2 regions of the Nocardiopsis sp. LOL_012 genome follow, and region 1 is predicted to be linked to the other one. Evidence: predicted binding sites of a transcription regulator. Region 1 holds the regulator's gene; the other holds the start of a gene.
What was found. Region 1 encodes HrcA, which represses chaperone genes, less so after heat shock. Its sites were predicted from a motif close to TTGGCACTCTCNNNNNGAGAGTGCCAA; they were not measured.
Positions count from the first base shown of each region.

Region 1 (4,870 bases):
CCCGGGCGCCCTTCCAGCGGGTGACGCACCGCTGCGCCGCCCACGGCACGAGCGCGTCGACACCGGCCTCGGTCATCATCTCCACGGCCAACTCTCCGCGGTCGCCCTTGGGCAGGGCCTGGACGACCGTCAGGCGCGGCCTCGGGGCGGGCTCGTCCCGGCGCTCCTCGACCCGGCAGACGATCCGCTCCCCGTCGACGCCGGTCACGGTGCACCGGGCGCGGCGCCCGCGCCCGTCGGCCAGGTCGACGGTCTCGCCCTCGCGGATCCGGCGGACCACGGCGGCGTGTCGGCCCTCGGGGCCGGACACGACCACCTGGCCGGCGTCCAGTTCACCGGAGCCGACCAGGAAGAGGGCCGGTGTCACTTGGCGCTGAAGGCGTCGCGGATCTTGGCGAAGAACCCGCCGTGCCCGGGGCTGAACCGGCCCGGCGACTTGTCCTCACCCCGCAGTTCGGCGAACTTGCGCAGCAGGGCCTCCTGCTCCTCGTCCAGCTTGGAGGGGGTCTCCACGTCGACCCGGATGCGCAGGTCGCCCCGGCCGCCGCCGTCGAGGTGGTTGACGCCCTTGTTCGCCAGGGTGATCACGTGTCCGGAGTCGGTTCCCGGGCGCAGGTCGATGTTCTCGGTGCCGTCGAGGGTGTCGAAGGCGAACGAGGCGCCCAGCGCGGCGGCCGTCATGGGCACGGTCACCGTGCAGTGCAGGTCGTCGCCCCGGCGCTCGAACGTGGGGTGGGGCTTCTGGATGATCTCCAGGATGATGTCGCCGCGCGGTCCGCCGTTGGGGCCGACCTCGCCCTCGCCCGCGAGCTGGATACGGGTGCCGTCGTCGACACCGGCGGGGATCTTGACGGTCCGGGTAACCTTCTCGCGCACCCGGCCCTCGCCCGCGCAGTCGGCGCAGGGGTCGGTGATGACGGTGCCCTGCCCCGAGCACTGCGGGCAGGGGCGCGAGGTCATCACCTGACCGAGGAAGGAACGGGTGACCTGGGAGACCTCCCCCTGGCCGTGGCACATCTCACAGGTGGTGCGGTGCGAGCCGTGCGCCGTCCCCTCGCCCTGGCACGTCTCGCACAGGATCGCGGTGGGGAAGGTGATCTCCTTGCTGACCCCGAACGCGGTCTCGGCGAGGTCCAGTTCGACGCGGATCTTGATGCTGCGCCCGCGCCGGACCCGCTCGCGCGGCCCCCGGCCGCCGGGCTGTCCGCCGCCGAAGAACGCGTTCATGATGTCGTCGAAGGCGAAGCCACCCGCTCCGCCGAAACCGCCGGCCCCGCCGCCGCCCGGCGCGAAGGGGTCCTGGCCCATGTCGAACATCCGGCGCTTGTTCTCGTCGGAGAGGACCTCGTAGGCCTGGGTCACCTCCTTGAAGCGCTCCTGGGTGGCGGGGTCCGGGTTGATGTCCGGGTGCAGCTCGCGTGCGAGCCGCCGGTACGCCTTCTTGATCTCGTCCTTGGAGGCGTCGCGACGCACTCCGAGCACCTGGTAATAGTCTCTGGCCACTGAGTTACTGTCCTGCCAAAATCTGTCCGACATACCGAGCCACCGCGCGGACGGCTCCCATCGTCCCGGGGTAGTCCATCCGGGTGGGGCCCACCACGCCGATCTTGGCCAACGACTGGTTTCCCACGCCGTAGTCGGCCGATACGACGGAGGTGGACCGCAGTCCCTCATGGAAGTTCTCCGCGCCGATGCGGACCGTGAGCATCGACGGGTCCTTCGCCTCACCCAGCAAACGGATGAGGACCATGTTCTCTTCCAGTGCTTCCAGAATGTCCCGCAGGCTGGCCGCGAAGTCGACCGCGGCGAGGTTGGCGGTGCCGGCCAGGACGATCTTCTCCTCGTGCCGCTCCACGAGGCTCTCCAGCAGGACCGAGAGGACCGCGACGGCCATGTCGCGATGCTCCGGGTCGACCTGGGCGGGCAGGTCGCCCACCACGCGGGGGACGTCGTTGAGGAAGCGCCCGGCGGTGGCCCGGTTCAGCATGGAACGCAGGTCGTCGACGGCGCTCTCGCTGATGTCGCCCAACCCGTCGATGACGCGCTGCTCGACCCGGCCGGTGTCGGTGATCACGACCATCATCAGCCGCGGTCCGCCGAGGGGCACCAGTTCCACGTGCTGCACCGACGAACGGGTGAGGGACGGGTACTGGACGATCGCGACCTGGTGGGTGAGCTGGGCGAGCAGCCGCACCGTGCGGGTGACGATCTCGTCGAGGTCCACGGCTCCGGTGAGGAAGGACTCGATGGCCCTGCGCTCGGCGGCCGAGAGCGGCTTGACCGAGGAGAGCCGGTCGACGAAGAGCCGGTAGCCCTTGTCCGTGGGGACCCGTCCCGCGCTGGTGTGCGGCTGGGTGATGTAGCCGTCCTCCTCCAGGGCGACCATGTCGTTGCGGATGGTCGCGGGGGAGACACCGAGGGGGTGCCGCTCCGCGAGGGCCTTGGAGCCGACGGGCTCGTTGGTATTGACGAAGTCCTCGACGACGGCACGCAGGACCGCGAGCTTGCGCTCATCCAGCAACTCGCCACCTCCCTGGCACTCCGTGGTCCACAGTGCCAATTCTATGCCCGGCCGCAAACCCGCTCGGCGCCCCGCCGGTGGTCCGCACCGCGGGGGGACCCCTACCAGTACACTGCACGACCGTGTCCAACAAGGGAACCGACCGCTACGGCCGCGACGTACTGGCGGCCGGACCGCGGCCGAAGAGGAGAGAAGTCCGCGAGGTGCCCCTGAGCCGGGACCTGGTCGTGGAGACGGCCGAGGAGACCTTCTGCGGTGCCGTCGTCGCCTGGGACAAGGCGACCGTGACCCTGGAGGACCGGGCGGCGCGCCGCCGGGTGTTCGGCCTGGCCCCGGCCGCGTTCCTCATCGACGGGCGCCCCGTCACGCTGGTGCGCCCGGACGGCGCGTCCAGGGGGCCCCTGCGCAGCGCGTCGGGTTCGATCGCGGTGCGCGGCGCCCGTGCGCGGACCGCCAGGGAGAGCCGGATCTACGTCGAGGGCGCGCACGACGCGGAGCTGGTGGAGAAGGTCTGGGGCCACGACCTGCGCGTGGAGGGCGTGGCCGTCGAGTTCCTGGAGGGGGTCGACGACCTGCCCGCGATCGTGGCGGAGTTCGCGCCCGGCCCCGGCCGCCGCCTGGGGGTGCTGGTGGACCACCTCGTGCCCGGTTCCAAGGAGAGCCGGATCGCCGCGCGGGTCCGGGGCGGGGACGTGCTGGTGGCCGGGCACCCCTACGTGGACGTGTGGCAGGCGGTCCGCCCCCGCGCGGTGGGGATCGCGCGCTGGCCCGAGGTCCCGCGCGGCGTCCCCTGGAAGGAGGGGGTCGTGGACGCGCTCGGGTGGCGGATGGAGACGGGTGAGGCCTGGCGGCGCATCCTCGGTTCGGTCCGCTCCTACGCGGACCTGGAGCCCTCGCTGCTGGGGCGGGTGGAGGAGCTCATCGACTTCGTCACCGGACCGCACCCGGCCTAGGATCGCAGGGGGCGCGGGTGCCCGCCCGCGCCGTCGCCGGACCACGGCCCCATGGTCGTCGGTGTATCCCCTGACATCACACGCCCCACAGCAGCGGAGCGAAGGACAACATGAGCGAGACCCCGACGAACCCCCCGTTCCCGGAGAACCCGCAGGGCGGACCGCCGCCCGAGCAGGTCCAGGGGCCGCCCGCGAACGCCCCGTCCCCGTACGAGCCCGGGGCCGCCTCCCAACCGGGGCAGCCGCAGCAGTACGGTCCGGCCGTGCCACACGCCGACGCGGGCCCCCAGTCCGCGCCCCAGCCCTCCTACGCGCCGCAGCCCGATCCCGGGCAGCGGCCGGGACAGCCCGCGTTCGCTCCCCCGCAGGACGCCCAGGGGCGGCCCGTACCGCCGCAGCCCCCCTACGGCCACCCCGGCCAGCCGCGGTACGCCCCACAGCCGGGGCAGCCTCCGCAGGGCCCGCCGCAGCCCCAGGGGTGGGCGCCCCAGCCCCAGCAGCCCGGGTTCGCTCCGCAGGGCCCCGGCCCCGGCTTCCCTCCCGGCCCTCCGGCCGACTTCCCGGGCGGCCCCCAGGCCGCGCCTCCGCCCTACGGGCAGCCCGGCCCCTACGGGCAGCGGCAGCCGGGCGACGACGGCACCCTGGTGTCGATGCTCGCGCACCTGTCGGGCTTCGTGATCGCCTTCCTGGGGTGGATCCCGCCGCTGGCGATCTACCTCGCCAAGCGGAACCGATCCCCGGTCGTGCGCCATCACGCGTCGGAGGCGGCGAACTTCCAGCTCACCCTGCTGATCCCATACCTGTTCGCCTGTGTGGCCTTGATCGGTCTGGGTATCTTCTTCCCAGAGCTGTCCTGGGTGGGATCCCTGTTCATCGCCCTGATCTGGGTGGTGGCGATCGTCTTCGGGGTCCTGGGCGCCTCCGGCGCCAACAGGGGAACGTGGTACCGCTACCCGGTGAGCATCCGACTCCTGAAGTAGCACCCCGGCCCGGGGCCGAGCGGAACCGGACACGGAGGGGGCACCCCATGGCCTACCCCAACACACCGCCTCCCGAGGACCCCGACGACCGGGGCCGGCGGCGGCCCGGCCCCGAGCCCGGCAACGGGTCCGCTGCCGGCGGACCGCCGCCGGAGCCGGGTCCCGGCTACGAGCCGCCGCCCGGCGGGTACGCGCCGGGCACCCCGCCGCAGGGCGGGTACGCGCCGGGCGGGCCCGAACCCTCGTCGGCGACCTCAGGACAGCCGAACGCGTCGGAGCGGCAGATGGGCATGATCGCCCACCTGGGCGGCGGGCTGGCCGGGTTCTTCTTCTCCGGGTTCGGCTGGGTCGTCCCGCTGATCGTCTACCTGGTGAAGCGGGACGAGTCCCCGTTCGTCCGCGACCAGTCCGCGCAG
Region 1 is NZ_JBHMIV010000001.1:158,779-163,648, reverse strand. It holds gene ACFHWE_RS00675 (16S rRNA (uracil(1498)-N(3))-methyltransferase) at 1-367, opposite strand, end outside; gene dnaJ (molecular chaperone DnaJ) at 364-1,503, opposite strand; gene hrcA (heat-inducible transcriptional repressor HrcA) at 1,508-2,521, opposite strand; gene ACFHWE_RS00660 (DUF3097 domain-containing protein) at 2,644-3,474, shown strand; gene ACFHWE_RS00655 (DUF4870 domain-containing protein) at 3,585-4,454, shown strand; gene ACFHWE_RS00650 (DUF4870 domain-containing protein) at 4,502-4,870, shown strand, end outside.

Region 2 (4,870 bases), on a different contig from region 1:
TTCAGCGAGAACGGCAGGGTGTCGGTGACCTCCAGGACCCGCCACAGCGGCGAGGCCACCGCCCGGTCGGAGGTGAAGTAGGCGATCCGCTCGTCCAGCAGGGTGCCCTCCACCCGGGCCGCGGCCTCGGCCACCAGGTGTGAGCGCACCACCGCGGGGTCGGGGTCGTACAGGTACCGCAGCGGCGGCGCCACGGGAGCCGGCCCCAGCCCCGGCTCCTCGTCCAGGTGCACCGCGCCCCGCTCCGACGGGAGCGACGCCTTCGGCTCGCGCAGGACGGTCGCGCGGCGCCGGACCCCTCCGGCGAGCGCACCGAACCACAGCGCCGTCTCCTTCAGCTCCCCGTCCACGGAGACCCACTCGGCGTCGGCGCCGGTGGGGAGCGCCTCGTGCGGGATGCCGGGCGCCGCCTTCAGACAGGCCGCCGTTGAGCCCTCCGCCAGGCGGACGGCCGTGTCCCAGGGCGGGGAGTAGGCGGCCGGGTCGAACACCCGCCCCCGCCCGCCCCTGCGGGCCGGGTCGCAGAACAGCAGGGGGTAGGCGCCGGGGGCGACCGCCTCCGCGTCCCCCTCGCGCACCCGGGCGAGGCCTTCCAGGCCCAGGGCCGCGATGTTGGCGCGGGCCACGGCCACCGTCAGCGTGTCGGCGTCCACGCCCTCGACCGACACCCCGTGTTCGGCCAGGGCCAGCAGGTCCGCGCCGATCCCGCAGCACAGGTCGCCCGCCGAACCCCCGGCCGGGTCCGCGGCGGCGGCGGTCCGCGCCGCCCGGTACTCGGCGACGGTCCGCCGGGTGGACTGCTCCAGGCCGTCGGGGGTGAAGTACATCTCCCGGGCCCGGTCGCCGAACTTGGCGCGGCCGCGTTCGCGCAGATCGACCTGGGTGAGAAGCGCGTTGACCAGATCGGGAACGGGTAGGTGCGGGTCAAGGTCGGCCACCCGGGGGTCCGCGCGCAGCGCCGAGGCGGTCCCCAGCCGGTCGGCCGCGGCCTCCTCAGGGTCCACACGCTCCAACGCCTCCCGGCCCGCGTCGGTGAGCAGCGCGGAGAAGGCGGACGCGCGCATGGGACCTCCGTAAGTTGTTAAGTGGCCCGGGAGGGCCGGGTACGGCTGATGGGGTCTTGCCTTCAGTGGCTTCCTAGGAGTGGCCGCCCGTCCCTCCGGGGGCGTTCGGGCGGCGGGCACGGCACGGCTTTCGGCCCCAGCTTCCCGCCACATTTCCATTCTGGCACTCTCGGGGGTAGAGTGCTAACCGCGACGAGGCCGGTCTGGCACCCGCGACGACAGGCCGCCGCGGTCGCCCCTTTTACACAGTTGGCCCGTACCGCCGTGCGGGCCGCAGTACAGGACACCGAGAACCTTGAAGGGGGAGGTCACTACAGTGTCGACCGCCACCAAGACCGTGCTGAAGCCGCTTGAGGACCGCGTCGTGGTCAAGACCCTGGAGGCCGAGCAGACCACCGCCTCCGGTCTGGTCATCCCGGACACCGCCAAGGAGAAGCCCCAGGAGGGCGAGATCCTGGCCGTGGGCCCCGGCCGCCTCGACGACAACGGCAAGCGTGTCGCCCTCGACGTGAACGTCGGCGACGTCGTGCTCTACAGCAAGTACGGGGGCACCGAGGTCAAGTACGACGGTGAGGAGTACCTGGTCCTCTCCGCCCGCGACATCCTGGCGGTCGTCGAGAAGTAGGTCTCGACGAGGCCCTCTCAGCAGGGCCAGGAGCCATTCGCATCCCGCACCGGTCGGCGCCACGCCGGGCGGGGCGGGATGCCCTTGTGTGTGACCACCGTCAGGAGGAAGAACCCAAGCCATGCCGAAGATCCTGGAGTTCGAGGATGAGGCCCGCCGCGCCCTTGAGCGGGGTGTGGACCGCCTCGCCGACGCCGTCAAGGTGACGCTCGGCCCGCGCGGCCGCAACGTCGTCATCGACAAGAAGTTCGGCGCCCCCACCATCACGAACGACGGTGTGACCGTCGCCCGTGAGATCGAGCTGTCCGAGCCCTACGAGAACCTGGGCGCGCAGCTCGTCAAGGAGGTCGCCACCAAGACCAACGACGCCGCCGGCGACGGCACCACCACCGCGACCGTCCTCGCGCAGGCGCTGGTCCGCGAGGGCCTGCGCAGCGTGGCGGCGGGCGCGTCCCCGATGTCGCTGAAGAAGGGCATCGACGCCGCCGCCCAGGAGGTGTCCAAGACTCTGGTCGAGCGGGCCCGCCCCGTCGAGGAGCGCGCGGACATCGCCTACGTCGCCACCAACTCCGCCCAGGACGCCGCGATCGGCGACCTCATCGCCGAGGCGTTCGACAAGGTGGGCAAGGACGGCGTCATCACCGTGGAGGAGGCCCCGACCTTCGGTCTGGACCTCGACTTCACCGAGGGCCTGCAGTTCGACAAGGGCTACGTCTCGCCCTACTTCGTCACCGACGGCGACCGCCAGGAGGCGGTGCTGGAGGACGCGCACATCCTCATCAACCAGGGCAAGATCAGCAGCCTCAACGAGCTGCTGCCGCTCCTGGAGAAGATCGCGCAGGACAAGAAGCCGCTGCTGATCATCGCCGAGGACATCGAGGGCGACGCCCTGGGCGCCCTGGTGCTGAACAAGATGCGCGGCATGCTCAACGTCGCCGCCGTCAAGGCGCCCGGCTTCGGCGAGCGCCGCAAGGCCATGCTCCAGGACATCGCGGTCCTCACCGGCGGCCAGGTCATCGCCGAGGAGGTCGGCCTGACCCTGGAGAACGCCGACCTCGACGTCCTGGGCAGCGCCCGCCGCATCACCGTCACCAAGGACGACACCACGATCGTCGACGGAGCGGGCGCGCAGGGCGAGGTCGACGACCGCATCGCCCAGATCCGCAAGGAGATCGAGGCCAGCGACTCCGACTGGGACCGCGAGAAGCTCCAGGAGCGCCTGGCCAAGCTCGCGGGTGGGGTCTCGGTCCTGCGCGTGGGTGCGGCCACCGAGGTCGAGCTCAAGGAGAAGAAGCACCGCCTGGAGGACGCCATCTCGGCGACCCGCGCGGCCATCGAGGAGGGCATCGTCGCCGGCGGCGGCGCCTCCCTGGTGCACGCCTCCACGGCCCTGGGCGACCTGGGCCTGAGCGGCGACGAGGCCACCGGTGTGGCGATCGTCCGCCGCGCGCTGGTCGAGCCCGCCCGGTGGATCGCGGAGAACGCGGGCGCCGAGGGCTACGTGGTCACGCACCGCGTCTCGGAGATGGAGGTCGGCCACGGCTACAACGCCGCGACCGACACCTACGGCGACCTGACCGCGCAGGGCATCATCGACCCGGTCAAGGTCACCCGCTCCGCGGTGGAGAACGCCGCGTCCATCGCGGGCATGCTGCTGACCACCGAGGCGCTGGTGGCGGACAAGCCCGAGGAGGACGAGGACGAGGACCACGGGCACGCCCACTAGCGGGGCGTACGGTCTTCGGGGGCGGGGCGCGGTGGCGTCCCGCCCCGCTCGATACCACGGTACTCCCGAAAGCAGTGCAGATTTCTGTGCCGTTTTCGAGCGTTTTTCCTCAAACGTAACCATTCCGTAGTTGTCGATTGGAGTGGTCAGGTCCCCGGATGGGGGCATCATTCGTTACGTGACGGATGCAGGCGCCCGGGGGGGCGCTACCGCGCAGCGGACAGGGGTGCACGGGGGTGCGGACGCCCCGACGTGCGACAACGGCCTGAACCGCCTGGGACTGCTCGCGGTCCAGGGGGACGACGAAGCCATGGACTCGTTCCTGCGCGAGGTGCGCCCCATGGTGGTGCGCTACTGCCGTGCCCGGCTCGCCCGGGTCTCGGGGCTGGCCCACCACTCCGACGACGTCGCGCAGGAAGTGTGCATCGCCCTCATCTCGGCCATCCCCCGCTACCAGGACCGGGGGCGGCCCTTCGCGGCCCTGGTGTTCGGCATCGCCGCGCACAAGGTCGCCGACACCCTCAGGGGTGCCGGCCGGGTGGAACTCGTCCCCGCGGACGCCGTGCCGGAGACCCCCGACGACGGGCCCGGCCCCGAGGAGGCGGCGGTCCGCGTGATCGAGGCGCAGAGGGCGCGGGAGCTGCTGGACGAGCTCCCGGAGAGACAGCGGCAGTTGCTGGTGATGAGAGTGATCGCCGGATTGACAGCGGATGAGACGGGACATGTTCTTGGAATGTCGGCGGGAGCGGTACGGGTTGCCCAGCACCGAGCTATCGCTCGGCTTCGGCAGGTGGCCCTGGCGAACAGCCTCCTCCCGTGAGCCCGCGCGCAGGGCGCGGTCGCGCCCGGTGTGCCCTCGCCGCCCCTCCCCTCGCGGACAGGGCCTGTGCGCCTACCGCACGCGGAGCTGAGACCCGGCGCCAAACAGTGATTCCGCTCACTTTCCGTGCGCGGTGGCGCGTCAGACTCGGCTTTTCTCCTGAGGCGCACCGGGCCACGGCCTAGGATGAGGTGACACGCGGGGGCGAATCCGCGCAGGTGTGCCGGGATAAGCGGAGGTTGTGTCATGGGTCAGGAGTACAGCGGCTACGGGGACAAACTCCTGCCACCGGGGCTCACCTACGACGACGTCCTCCTGGTCCCGGCCTACTCCGCCCTCCAGCCCGGCGACGTGGACACCTCCACCCGGCTGACCCGCAACATCGAACTCACCATCCCGCTGCTGTCGGCCGCGATGGACACCGTCACCGAGGCGCGGATGGCCGTGGCCATGGCCCGCCAGGGCGGCGCGGGCGTGCTGCACCGCAACCTCTCCGTCGAGGACCAGGCCGACCAGGTCGACCTGGTCAAGCGCTCGGAGTCGGGCATGGTCGCCGCACCGGTCACCTGCCGCCCCGACGACACCCTCGCCGAGATCGAGCGCCTGTGCGCCCACTACCGCATCTCCGGTGTCCC
Region 2 is NZ_JBHMIV010000012.1:75,385-80,254, forward strand. It holds gene ACFHWE_RS10235 (THUMP-like domain-containing protein) at 1-1,064, opposite strand, end outside; gene groES (co-chaperone GroES) at 1,381-1,689, shown strand; gene groL (chaperonin GroEL) at 1,811-3,415, shown strand; gene ACFHWE_RS10250 (sigma-70 family RNA polymerase sigma factor) at 3,681-4,235, shown strand; gene guaB (IMP dehydrogenase) at 4,482-4,870, shown strand, end outside.
Region 2: groES (co-chaperone GroES) is a predicted target of HrcA. The motif match lies at 1,225-1,251, and genes of this name have one in related genera.